2 regions of the Microbacterium sp. LS_15 genome follow, and region 1 is predicted to be linked to the other one. Evidence: predicted binding sites of a transcription regulator. Region 1 holds the regulator's gene; the other holds the start of a gene.
The links. Region 1 encodes LexA, which represses DNA repair genes until DNA is damaged. Its sites were predicted from a motif close to TCGAACANNTGTTCGA; they were not measured.
Positions count from the first base shown of each region.

Region 1 (5,438 bases):
GAGTGCTTCGCGAACGCCGTCAGCATGTGATCGAAGAAGGGCACCGACGTGTCGATGTGGCTCGCACCGGTGCCGTCGAGGTTCAGCTCGAGCTCGACAGTGGACTCCGAAGTGCTGCGCACACGCGTCGCGGTGCGAGGGGTCAGGGCGGTGCTGCTCATGAAGCCGATCCTATCGAGGCCAGTGCGTCGAGGAACGCGGTGGTCTCCGCCTCCGTGCCGGCGGTGACCCGGAGGTGCCCCGGGATGCCCACGTCGCGGATCAGCACGCCGCGGTCGTACAGCTGCTGCCAGACCGCACGGGGATCGGAGACGCCCCCGAAGAGCACGAAGTTCGACCATGATTCGTGGGGCGTGTACCCGAGCGCCTCGAGCGTCGCCGAGATGCGGTCGCGCTGCTCGATGATCTCCTCGACCATGCCGAGCATGACGTCGGAGTTGCGCAGAGCCGCGATGGCGGCGGCCTGCGTGAGCGCGCTCAGGTGGTAGGGCAGTCGCACGAGGCGCAGCGCGTCGATGAACGCGGGATCGGCCGCGAGGTAGCCGACGCGTGCACCCGCGAAGGCGAAGGCCTTGCTCATCGTGCGCGAGACCGCGAGTCGCGGACGGCCGTCGAGCAGCGTGAGCGCCGATGGCGCCTCGCGCGGAGCGAACTCCTGATACGCCTCATCGACCACGACGATCCCGCGGCTGGCCTCGTACACCGCCTCGATCACATCGAGCGACAACGGGGTTCCGGTCGGGTTGTTCGGCGCGCACAGGAGGATCACATCGGGGTCGGCCTCTTCGACCTGCGCGGCAGCATCGTCGGGAGTGAGCGAGTAGTCGGGCTGGCGCGTGCCGGCGACCCACGTCGCGCCCGTGCCCTGCGCGATGAGCGGGTACATCGAGTAGGTGGGTGCGAAGCTGAAAGCGGTGCGCTCCGGACCGCCGAACGCCTGAAGGATGTGCTGCAGGACCTCGTTCGAGCCGTTCCCTGCCCAGATCTGCTCCGCCTCGAGACCGTGCCCGAGATACTCGGCGAACCCCTCGCGCAGGGTGGTGAACTCGCGGTCGGGGTAGCGGTTGACGTCACGCAGAGCCACGGCGATGTCATCGAGAATGTCGCTCGCCACGGCATCCGGGACGGGATGCGTGTTCTCGTTGACGTTCAAGGCGATGGGCAGCGGCGCCTGAGGGGCCCCGTAGGGAGTGAGTCCTCGAAGATCGTCACGAAGCGGGAGGTCGGCGAGTGATGCGGTCACCCTTCCCATGGTAGGCCGCGCAGTGGCGCCCGGCTGCCGGGTGACGTCACTCGGAGTACTGCGCGGGGATCGCGATCTCCTGGCCGATCTGGAGGGCGCCGCCCTGGAGGACGTTCAGACGGGTGATGTCGCCGATGACCTCTCGCGGGTCGGCACCCGGCGCGACGCTCTCGGCGATCGACCACAGGGTGTCGCCCGGCATCACGGTGACCGTCTCGAACGATGCCGTCGCGACGCTCTCGTTCGAGGCGAGGGCCGTGCCCCCGCTCAGAGCCGCGAACGCGATGCCCCCGGCGAGCGGGACGGCGGCGAGAGCGAGCAGGAAGCGGCGACCGCGCGCCGTCAGCCGGAGCCGCGTCGCCGGACGTGCCGGAAGGACCGCTGCGGTGCTGAAGGTGATGGTGGTCATCTGGTGCTCCTCTGCTCTACCGCTGTGCGTCTGCATCAGCGATGAAGTTGGCGTAGCGTTCGCATTCGCGACTCGGCCGGGAGTCATGAATGCGAAGCTACGTTCCGAAGGTATCTTCGAATTCGAACATCTGTCAAGAGTTCTTCGAAACCCGTCCTCCGAATCAGCCGACACACTCGAACAGATCTTCCAGATCGGCGTGATTCTCGGATACGGTTTCGATACGCACACCCCATCACGGACCACCGACATTCGAATCCGGACCGCGATACCGCACACCTGAGGAGCACCATGAGCGAGATCTCCGCCCCCGAGTCCGAGGCGCCGCGCACTCGGCGGAGGAAGAGCCTCAGCCCCAAGCAGATGGCGATCCTCGAGGTCATCCAGACGTCGATCAGCCGCTACGGCTACCCGCCGAGCATGCGCGAGATCGGCGACGCGGTGGGGCTGAAGTCGCTCTCCAGCGTCACCCACCAGCTCGGACAGCTCGAGCTGAGCGGGTATCTGCGCCGCGACCCCGGCAAGACCCGTGCCATGGAGGTGCTGATCGATTTGCCGGGCACCGGCGCTGAGAACCCGGCCGATGTCGCGACCCCGGTGGGCGACGCCGCCCTCGTCCCGCTGGTCGGCCGCATCGCCGCCGGCGTGCCGATCACCGCCGACCAGCAGGTCGAGGAGATCTTCCCCCTCCCCCGCCAGCTCGTGGGCAAGGGTGACCTCTTCATGCTCAAGGTCTCCGGCGAGTCGATGATCGACGCCGCCATCTGCGACGGCGACTGGGTCGTCGTCCGCTCGCAGAACAGCGCGGAGAACGGCGAGATCGTCGCCGCGATGCTCGACGGCGAGGCCACGGTCAAGGTGCTGCGTCGCCGCGACGGCCACACCTGGCTGCTGCCGCGCAACTCGGCGTTCGAGCCCATCCTCGGCGACGAGTCCGTGGTGCTCGGCAAGGTCGTCGCGGTCCTGCGCGCCGTCTGAGGTCATGCGTCCGGCGGCGACCGGCTGGTCGGCTGGCCGGCTCCGTCTAGGCTCGGAGGCATGTCCGCACCGTTCGGGTCCTGGCCCTCACCGTTCACTCCGGCATCCGTCGCGGCATCGTCGCCGCGCATCGACGGCGCCCGTTTCGTCGGGGACGAGGTCTGGTGGGGCGAGTCGGTCCCGTCGGAAGGCGGTCGCGTCACCGTCCGGAGCTCGACCGGCGACCAGATCCTCCCGACGCCGTGGAGCGCGCGGTCCCGCGTGCACGAGTACGGCGGCGGCGCGTGGACGGCCGACCACGAGGGGACGCTTTACTTCGTCGACGCGAAGGACCAGCGCGTGCGGAGGATGCCGCGCGGCGGCGAGCCCGTCGTCCTCACAGCCCCTGGCCCTGCGCACGGCGGTCTGCGCGTGCAGCGGGGGCGGCTGTTCGCGGTGCGCGAGGATCTGACCGTCGAACCGCACCGGCGCGCCGTCGTCGAAATCCCGGTCGACGGATCTGCCGCGGACGATCCCGACGCGGTGCGGGTGGTCGTCGAGAGCGACGGCTTCTTCGCGCACCCCGCACCGAGTCCGGACGGACACCGGGTCGCCTGGGTCGAATGGGACGCGACACGTATGCCGTGGCAGTCGGCGCGTCTCGCGGTCACCGACGGCTCTCTCACGACCGTCGTGCCGACGCGCGCCGCTCTGCAGCCGGAGTGGACGGGCGACGACGAACTCGTGGTCGCCGATGACCCGACCGGCCGGTGGGCCCTGCACAGGGTGCGCGTCGACGCCGACGGCCGGTCCTGGACGCCAGAGCCGGTGACCGCCGCCGAGGTGGACGCCGACACGGGGTATGGACTCTGGGTGCTCGGCAACCGCTGGTATCAGCCCCTCGTCGACGGTCGCCTCGTCGCGGTGCGGACCGACGGCAGGGACGCGGTGGTCGTGATCTCCTCCGACGGCAGCGCACGCCCGCTGCCCGTGCCGCCGGACGGCCATGTCAGCGTCGACGACGTCGCCGGGACGCGCATCCTCCTCTCCGGCAGCAGTTCGACGTCCGCTCCCGGTCTCTGGCTCGTCGACGTCGACACCGGCGCCGTCGAGGCCGTCGCCGGCGGCGCACCGGCCGACCCGGCGTGGATGCCCACGGCGTCCGCCCTCGTCGTCGACGGCGCTCATGGCCCCGTGCACGCTTTCGCCTACCCACCGGCCCACCCGGCGGCGACCGCCCCCGAGGGAGAGCTGCCGCCGTACGTCGTGCTCGTGCACGGCGGTCCGACCGCCCACGTCACCGGGGCGACGTCATCGGCCATCACGTTCTACACGAGTCGCGGCATCGGGGTGCTCGACGTGAACTACGGCGGCTCGAGCGGGTACGGGCGCGCGTATCGAGAGCGCCTGGATGGCGCGTGGGGCGTCGTGGACGTCGACGACGTGATCGCTGCGGCGCGCGGGCTCGTCGAGGCGGGGCTCGCCGACCCGGCGCGCATCGCGATCAAGGGCGGTTCCGCCGGCGGCTGGACGGTGCTGTCAGCGCTCGTGCGCGGGGGCACGTTCGCGGCCGGCATCAGCCGGTACGGCGTCGCCGACCTGCGGATGCTCGTCGAGCAGTCCCACGACTTCGAGGCGCACTACATCGAGGGGCTCGTCGGTCCGCTCCCCGAGGCGGAGGACCTCTACGTCGAGCGCTCACCGCTCACGCACGCCGATCGCATCGACGTGCCGGTGCTGCTCATGCAGGGCGGGGAAGACCGCGTGGTGCCGCCGTCGCAGTCGGAGGCGATCCGCGATGCGCTGGCAGCGCGCGGGGTCGAACACGAGTACGTGCTGTACCCGACGGAGGGACACGGGTTCCGCGCCGCGGAGACCATCGTCGACGCCCTGGAGCGGGAGCTCGCGTTCCTCGGCCGGGTGTTCGGCTTCAGCCCGGCGGGCTGATCACTCGCCGACGCGGTTGCGCAGGCGCATAGCTCGCTCCGCCTCGCGAGTGTCCTGCCGCTCGCGGAGCGTCTGACGCTTGTCGTACTCGCGCTTGCCCTTCGCGAGCGCGATCTCGACCTTGGCGCGTCCGTCGGAGAAGTACAGCTTCAGCGGGATGAGCGTGTAGCCGCCCGCCGAGACGGCGTGCGCGAGCTTCGCGATCTCCTCGCGGTGCAGCAGCAGCTTGCGGATGCGCTTGGCCGAGTGATTGGTCCAGTGACCCTGCGAGTACTCGGGGATGTGCACGGCGTCGAGGAACACCTCGTTGCCCTTGACGAACGCGTACCCGTCGCTGAGGTTCGCGCGTCCCTGACGCAGTGACTTGACCTCGGTGCCGGTGAGCACCATCCCCGCCTCGTACGACTTCTCGATGTTGTAGTCGTGACGTGCGCGACGATTGGTCGCGATGACCTTCTCCCCGCGTTCCCTGGGCATGATTCTCTCCTGTGCGTGACGACGTCGGTGACGCGATCCGTCACCGAGCAGCCTGTCAGTCTATACCGCGCCGGGTCAGGTGCGAAGCCACCGGCGGATCGCGAAGCCCGCCGAGAGCGCGGCGAGCACGACGCCGATGATGATCAGCACGGGCACGACGACCGCGGCATCCTGCATCCCGATCCAGGTGGTGATGAACGGCACCCGGCCGCGGAGATAGCCGTTGACGCCGAAGTGCACGCCCGCCACGACCGCCGCGCTCGCGAGCACGGAGCCGAGGAAGGCGGCGAACACGCCCTCCAGCACGAACGGCGTCTGGATGAATCGGTTCGAGGCGCCGACGAGACGCATGATCCCGATCTCCTTGCGTCTCGCGTACGCGGAGAGGCGGATGGTGGTCCCGAT
Region 1 is NZ_JAVAYD010000015.1:36,311-41,748, forward strand. Features, by position in the region: gene hisB (imidazoleglycerol-phosphate dehydratase HisB) at 1-161, opposite strand, end outside; gene RAC69_RS15015 (histidinol-phosphate transaminase) at 158-1,252, opposite strand; gene RAC69_RS15020 (LysM peptidoglycan-binding domain-containing protein) at 1,290-1,652, opposite strand; gene lexA (transcriptional repressor LexA) at 1,944-2,630, shown strand; gene RAC69_RS15030 (prolyl oligopeptidase family serine peptidase) at 2,691-4,556, shown strand; gene smpB (SsrA-binding protein SmpB) at 4,557-5,033, opposite strand; gene ftsX (permease-like cell division protein FtsX) at 5,109-5,438, opposite strand, start outside.

Region 2 (5,438 bases), on a different contig from region 1:
GCGGATGCCGAGACGAGCTCGGCGACATCGGTCAGCCACTGCGCGTACGTCGACGCCGTCATGGCCCCCTTCGAGCTCCACGCGCCGAGCTGACCGGCCTTCACCGCGGGGAGCGCATCCCACAGATCCGCCGAGAACGAGAAGTCATCGGTGTAGCCCTCGACGAGCACGACGTCGGCCGGATAGCTCGACGCGTCCTCCCAGGCCACCTGGCCCCAGGGGTTACCCGTCGCGGGCGCCTCGGCACCGACGACCGTCGCCCCCAGCTCTTCGAGGAGGTCGGCCTGCGCGAAGCCGACTCCGGTGTACAGCATCTCCTTCGTGGGGCTCGCGAGCATGATGCCCAAGCCGTTCTCGGCGACCGCGGCGCTGACCGCCGTCTTCGCCGCGTCGAGCGCCTCGTCGGAGGCGAGGATCTCCTCCGAGGCGACATCGCCTCCGAAGAACTCCGCGATCTCGCGGGTGTCGGCGATGCGCTCGTCGATGGTTTCGCTGCCGGGCAGCGCGACGAACGGCGCCACACGGGTGATCTGCGCGTTGACGTCCTCGTCGAACCACTGCCAGCCGTCGGCCGTGCCCTGACCGATGATCGCGTCGGGGCGCAGTTCGGCGAGCTTCTCGACGTCGATCTCACCGTCCTTGCCGACCACCGGGATGCCGCTGACGTCGGCGTCGCCCATCACGAAGGCGTTGTCGCACTCGAACCCGAAGAGGGCGATGGGCTCGATGCCGTATTCGTGGAGCGAACTGTACGCATAGCAGTCCATGACGATGTCCTCGGGCTGCGCGTCGAAGTCGATCTCGAGCCCGTCGAGCGTCGGGTGCACGAGGGTGACGCCGTCTCCTGCGTCGGCCGCCTGCCCTTCCGCCACGTCGCCTGAGGCGCACGAGGCGAGCAGGAGCGCGGAGGCGGAGACGAGGGCGGCGAGGGCGAGGCGGCGATTCACGGCATGACCATTTCTGTCGTCGAACGGGGATGCCCCGAGGCTAGCAACGACAACTTAGGGTAGCCAAACCTAAATGTATCTCCCGGCGTGTCGCCGCGATCAGCCGATCTGCTCCGTCAGCTCGAACCAGCGCAGCTCGAGCTCCTCGATCTCCGCCTCCTGCTCGCCGATCTTCTTCATGCGATCCCCGAGGCCCGCGTAGTCAGACTGATCGTGGTCGGCGAGCGCGTGCTTGGCCTTGTCGACCTGGTCGGTGAGCTTCTGGATCCGACGCTCCAGCGACGAGATCTCCTTCTGGGCCGCGCGCAGCTCGGCGCCGTCAAGACCGGACGGCGCCGCCGCGGCATCCGTCTTCGCCGCGGTCGCCGGGGTGGCGTCCTGCAGCTGACGGAGACGCAGGTACTCGTCGACGCCGCCGGGAAGGTGACGCAGCCGGCCGTCGAGGATCGCGTACTGCTGATCCGTGACCCGCTCGAGGAAGTACCGGTCATGGCTGACGACGAGGAGGGTTCCGGACCACGAGTCGAGGAGGTCCTCGATCGCCGCGAGCATGTCGGTGTCCATGTCGTTGGTCGGCTCGTCGAGGATCAGCACGTTGGGCTGATCGAGCAGCACGAGGAGGAGCTGCAGCCGTCGCTGCTGGCCTCCCGAGAGGTCCTTCACAGGGGTGGAGAGCTGCGCCGACGAGAACCCCAGACGTTCGAGCAGCTGCCCCGGCGTGAGATCCTGCGCCTTCGAGCCGGTCCCCATCGTGTACGAGGTGCGGAGACCGGAGATCACGACGCGCACCGGATCGTTCCAGTGCTGCTCGAGCTCGTCGAGGCGCTGCGTCAGGGTCTTCACCTTGACCGTGGTGCCGCGCTTGATGCGGCCCTCGGTCGGTTCCACCGTGCCCGAGATCAGTCCGAGGAGGGTCGACTTGCCGGCGCCGTTCACCCCCAGGATGCCGGTGCGCTCGCCCGGTGCGATGCGCCACTCGACGTCGGACAGCACGCGCTTCGTGCCGCCGTCCTCTGTCGGGTACGTGACTCCCACGTCGAGCAGGTCCACGACGTCCTTGCCGAGGCGCGATACGGCGAGCGACTGCAACGACACGGTGTCACGGATCTCCGGTACGTCGGCGATGAGCTCGTTGGCGGCCTCGATGCGGAACTTCGGCTTGCTCGTGCGGGCGGGGGCGCCGCGGCGCAGCCAGGCCAGTTCCTTGCGCGCGAGGTTCTGCCGCTTGGCCTCGGTGGCCGCCGCCATGCGATCGCGCTCCACGCGCTGCAGGATGTACGCCGCGTAGCCGCCTTCGAAGGGCTCGACGAGGCGGTCATGCACCTCCCAGGTCTCGGTGCAGATCTCGTCGAGGAACCACCGGTCATGGGTGACGACGAGCAGCGCGCCGGAGTTCGCCGCCCACCGCCGCTTCAGATGTCCGGCGAGCCAGGTGATCGCCTCGACGTCGAGGTGGTTGGTCGGCTCGTCGAGGGCGATGACGTCCCAGTCCCCCGCGAGCAGCGTGGCGAGCGACACCCGCCGGCGCTGTCCTCCGCTGAGGGAGCCGATGCGCGCATCCCACGGCAGATCCGTGAGGAGTCCGGCGATGACGTCGCGCACCCGCGCGTCGCCCGCCCACTCGTGCTCGGGCGTGTCGCCCACCACCGCCTCGGCGATCGTGACGTCGTCGCCGAGGGTGTCCGCCTGGGAGAGGACGCCGATCGTGGTGCCGCCGCGTACCGTGACGCGGCCCGAGTCGGGCTCCTTGGTGCCGGCGAGCATGCCAAGCAGGCTCGACTTGCCGTCGCCGTTGCGGCCGACGATGCCGATGCGGTCGCCCTCCTCGATGCCGAGGGTCACGGAGTCGAAGACGACCCTGGTCGGATATTCGAGGTGCAGGGCTTCAGCCCCGAGAAGATGTGCCATGTCGTCTTCCAGGGTAGTCGCGCGGGACGCCGCCGCCGCGCGGGCTGGTCAGTCGCCCGCGGTCGCGGTGATCTGCGCGATCCAGTCGACGGCCGCCAGCGCCTCGCGCCGCTGGAAATCCCGCAGCGCGTCCATCCCCGGGGGCGCAGGCCATCGGCACTTCTCGAACCACCCGCCCCCGATCGCGGCGAGGAGCGGGATGTGGTCGGCTGCGGCCGAGCCGTCGAACACCGGGTGAGAACGCAACGACTCGACATCGGCTGCGGGGTCCTCCACCCGCAGGTCGAGTAGATACAGGAGCGCGTCCTCCCACCCTGCTCCGCGAGCAGCCCACGGCCAGTCGAGCAGACGGGCGCATCCGGCTCCGTCGATCAGGATGTTGTCCGCGCGGAGATCGCCGTGCACCAACCGCTCCCCCGCAACCGCAGACCCGACGCGTCCCGCATGCTCCTGAAGGAGAGCGACGTTCTCGATGCACCACGGTGTGGTCGTGCCGAGGAGGTCAGCGCGTGCCAGCCGCTCCCACGAGCCCGCATCCTCGGCGAGTTCGTCGGCGAGACGCGGGAGAGACGCGGGAGGTTCCGCAGCGGCGAGCGCGGCGATCGCGTCGAGCACGAGGGCGGTGTCGAGCGGCGAGTCCTTCCGCGGATGCCGGCCGTCGACGTCCTCGATCGTGAGCACCGCCCAGTGGTCGTCGTCGAACGCGTCGATGAGGTGGGCCGCGGGCAGGTCACGCGGGATCATCCGCAGGATGTCCGCCTCGCGTCGATAGAGATCGAAAGTGCCGGAAGACGATGCATGCACCGCCTTGACGAAGCACCGTTGCCCATCGGCGAAGAACACACGCGATGCCAGGCCTGCGGAGAAGCCACCGTGTTGGGTGCGAGCCTCTTCGACCGTCGACCCAGCGGACTGCTCGACGCGCGTGCGGACGTCTGAGGGGAGTTCCGACCACTCAAGACGCGCCATCGAGCCACCCTATCGAGCCCCGGGAGCTGCGCCGGATCACCGCGCTCCTGCCGCGCGGGACGAAGATCCGGTATTCCGCGAATAGCAAGTCGAATCTTTGTTCCAACGTCGGTGGTCGGTGGTTCACTGAGGTCATGTCAGCTCTCCTCGACGCAACGGACTCGCAGATGGCGGCGCTCGCCGGCCTCGTCGAGACACTGCGCGTCGCGGATCAGACGCTGGCCGCGATGCAGGCGGCGCGCGATGGACTGCTCGCGGTCGCCGGCAAGCTCGCGATCGACATAGCGAGGCAGAGCGAGCACCCTGACGGTGGAGACCATGCGATCAGGTCGGTCGCGGCGGAGATCGGAGCCGTGCAGCGGGTGAGCGACCGCACCGTCGAGCGTCGTATCGCCGACGCGACACTGCTCGTCGACCAGTTCCCGACCGTCTGGGCGGCGCAGGGCGCCGGCCGACTGAGCGCGGCCCACGCGCGGGTGATCGTCGACGCCGGCGCACACCTCGTCGACGATGCCCATCGCGCGGCATACGCCGCGGTCATGATCCCGCTTGCCGAGGCTGAATCGCCGAACCGCCTCCGACCGCTCGCCCGCCGCGTCGCCGAACGTTTCCTCATTCGCTCGGTGGATGACCGGCACCGGGACGCACGCTCCGCCCGCCGGGTGTGGATGACCGACAGCGAAGACGGTATGGCCGACCTGCACCTGCAAGCTCCGGCGGCGCTGGTTCATGGCATGTTCGATCGGCTGTCGCAAGCGGCGCTCGCCCTGCGCGACGAGAACCGCCGAGCCTCGCGCGCCGCGGCTCGAGAAGGGACCGAGCACGACGGCGATGAACGGACCGTCGACGAGATCCGCGCCGACCTGCTCACCGATCTCGTGCTCACGGGCTCGCCCTCCGGACATGACACGGCCGACGGGATGCTGGGGGCGATCCAGGCTCACGTGGACATCACGGTGCCCGTGCTGACTCTCATCGGCGGCGGCGCGGCGGACGCCGCAGCATCGCCGCCCGCCGAGCTGGACGGCGTGGTCCCCGTGGATGCCGACACCGCCCGCGTCCTCGCCGGGAGCGCCTCGGGATGGACCCGCGTTCTCACCCATCCTGTGAGTGGACAGATGCTGGCCGTCGACCGGTACCGACCGACCGAGCACCTCCGACGGCACCTGCGCGTCCGCGACCAGCGCTGCCGCTTCCCGGGTTGCCGGATCGCCGCCCGCAAATGCGACCTCGACCACAATCACGACGCGGTGACCGGAGGTCCGACGTGCGACAGCAATCTGGCGCACTTCTGCCGACGCCATCACGTACTGAAACACCACTCCCCCTGGCACGTGGAGCAGGTACACGGCGGCGTGCTGCGCTGGACGAGTCCCACCGGTCGGACCTACATCGACACCCCACCCACGCCGAACACGGTCGTGTTCCGACAAGCCGACGATGTCGGGGCGATGCGCGACACCGACGGTGCTCCGGTGATGAACGACTCCGAGCCTGCGGGGACGGCCACCGGTATCTGGGCGAGGATTCCGGTCGCGGCACCCTTCTGACGCAGACCGCCGACCGCAGACCGCCCCACGGCGTGCGGCGTGGCGCGACGGCGCCACGGCGCGC
Region 2 is NZ_JAVAYD010000007.1:71,713-77,150, forward strand. Features, by position in the region: gene RAC69_RS10605 (ABC transporter substrate-binding protein) at 1-947, opposite strand, end outside; gene RAC69_RS10610 (ABC-F family ATP-binding cassette domain-containing protein) at 1,047-2,855, opposite strand; gene RAC69_RS10615 (phosphotransferase) at 2,904-3,824, opposite strand; gene RAC69_RS10620 (DUF222 domain-containing protein) at 3,959-5,374, shown strand.
Region 2: RAC69_RS10620 (DUF222 domain-containing protein) is a predicted target of LexA. The motif match lies at 3,914-3,929, and genes of this name have one in related genera.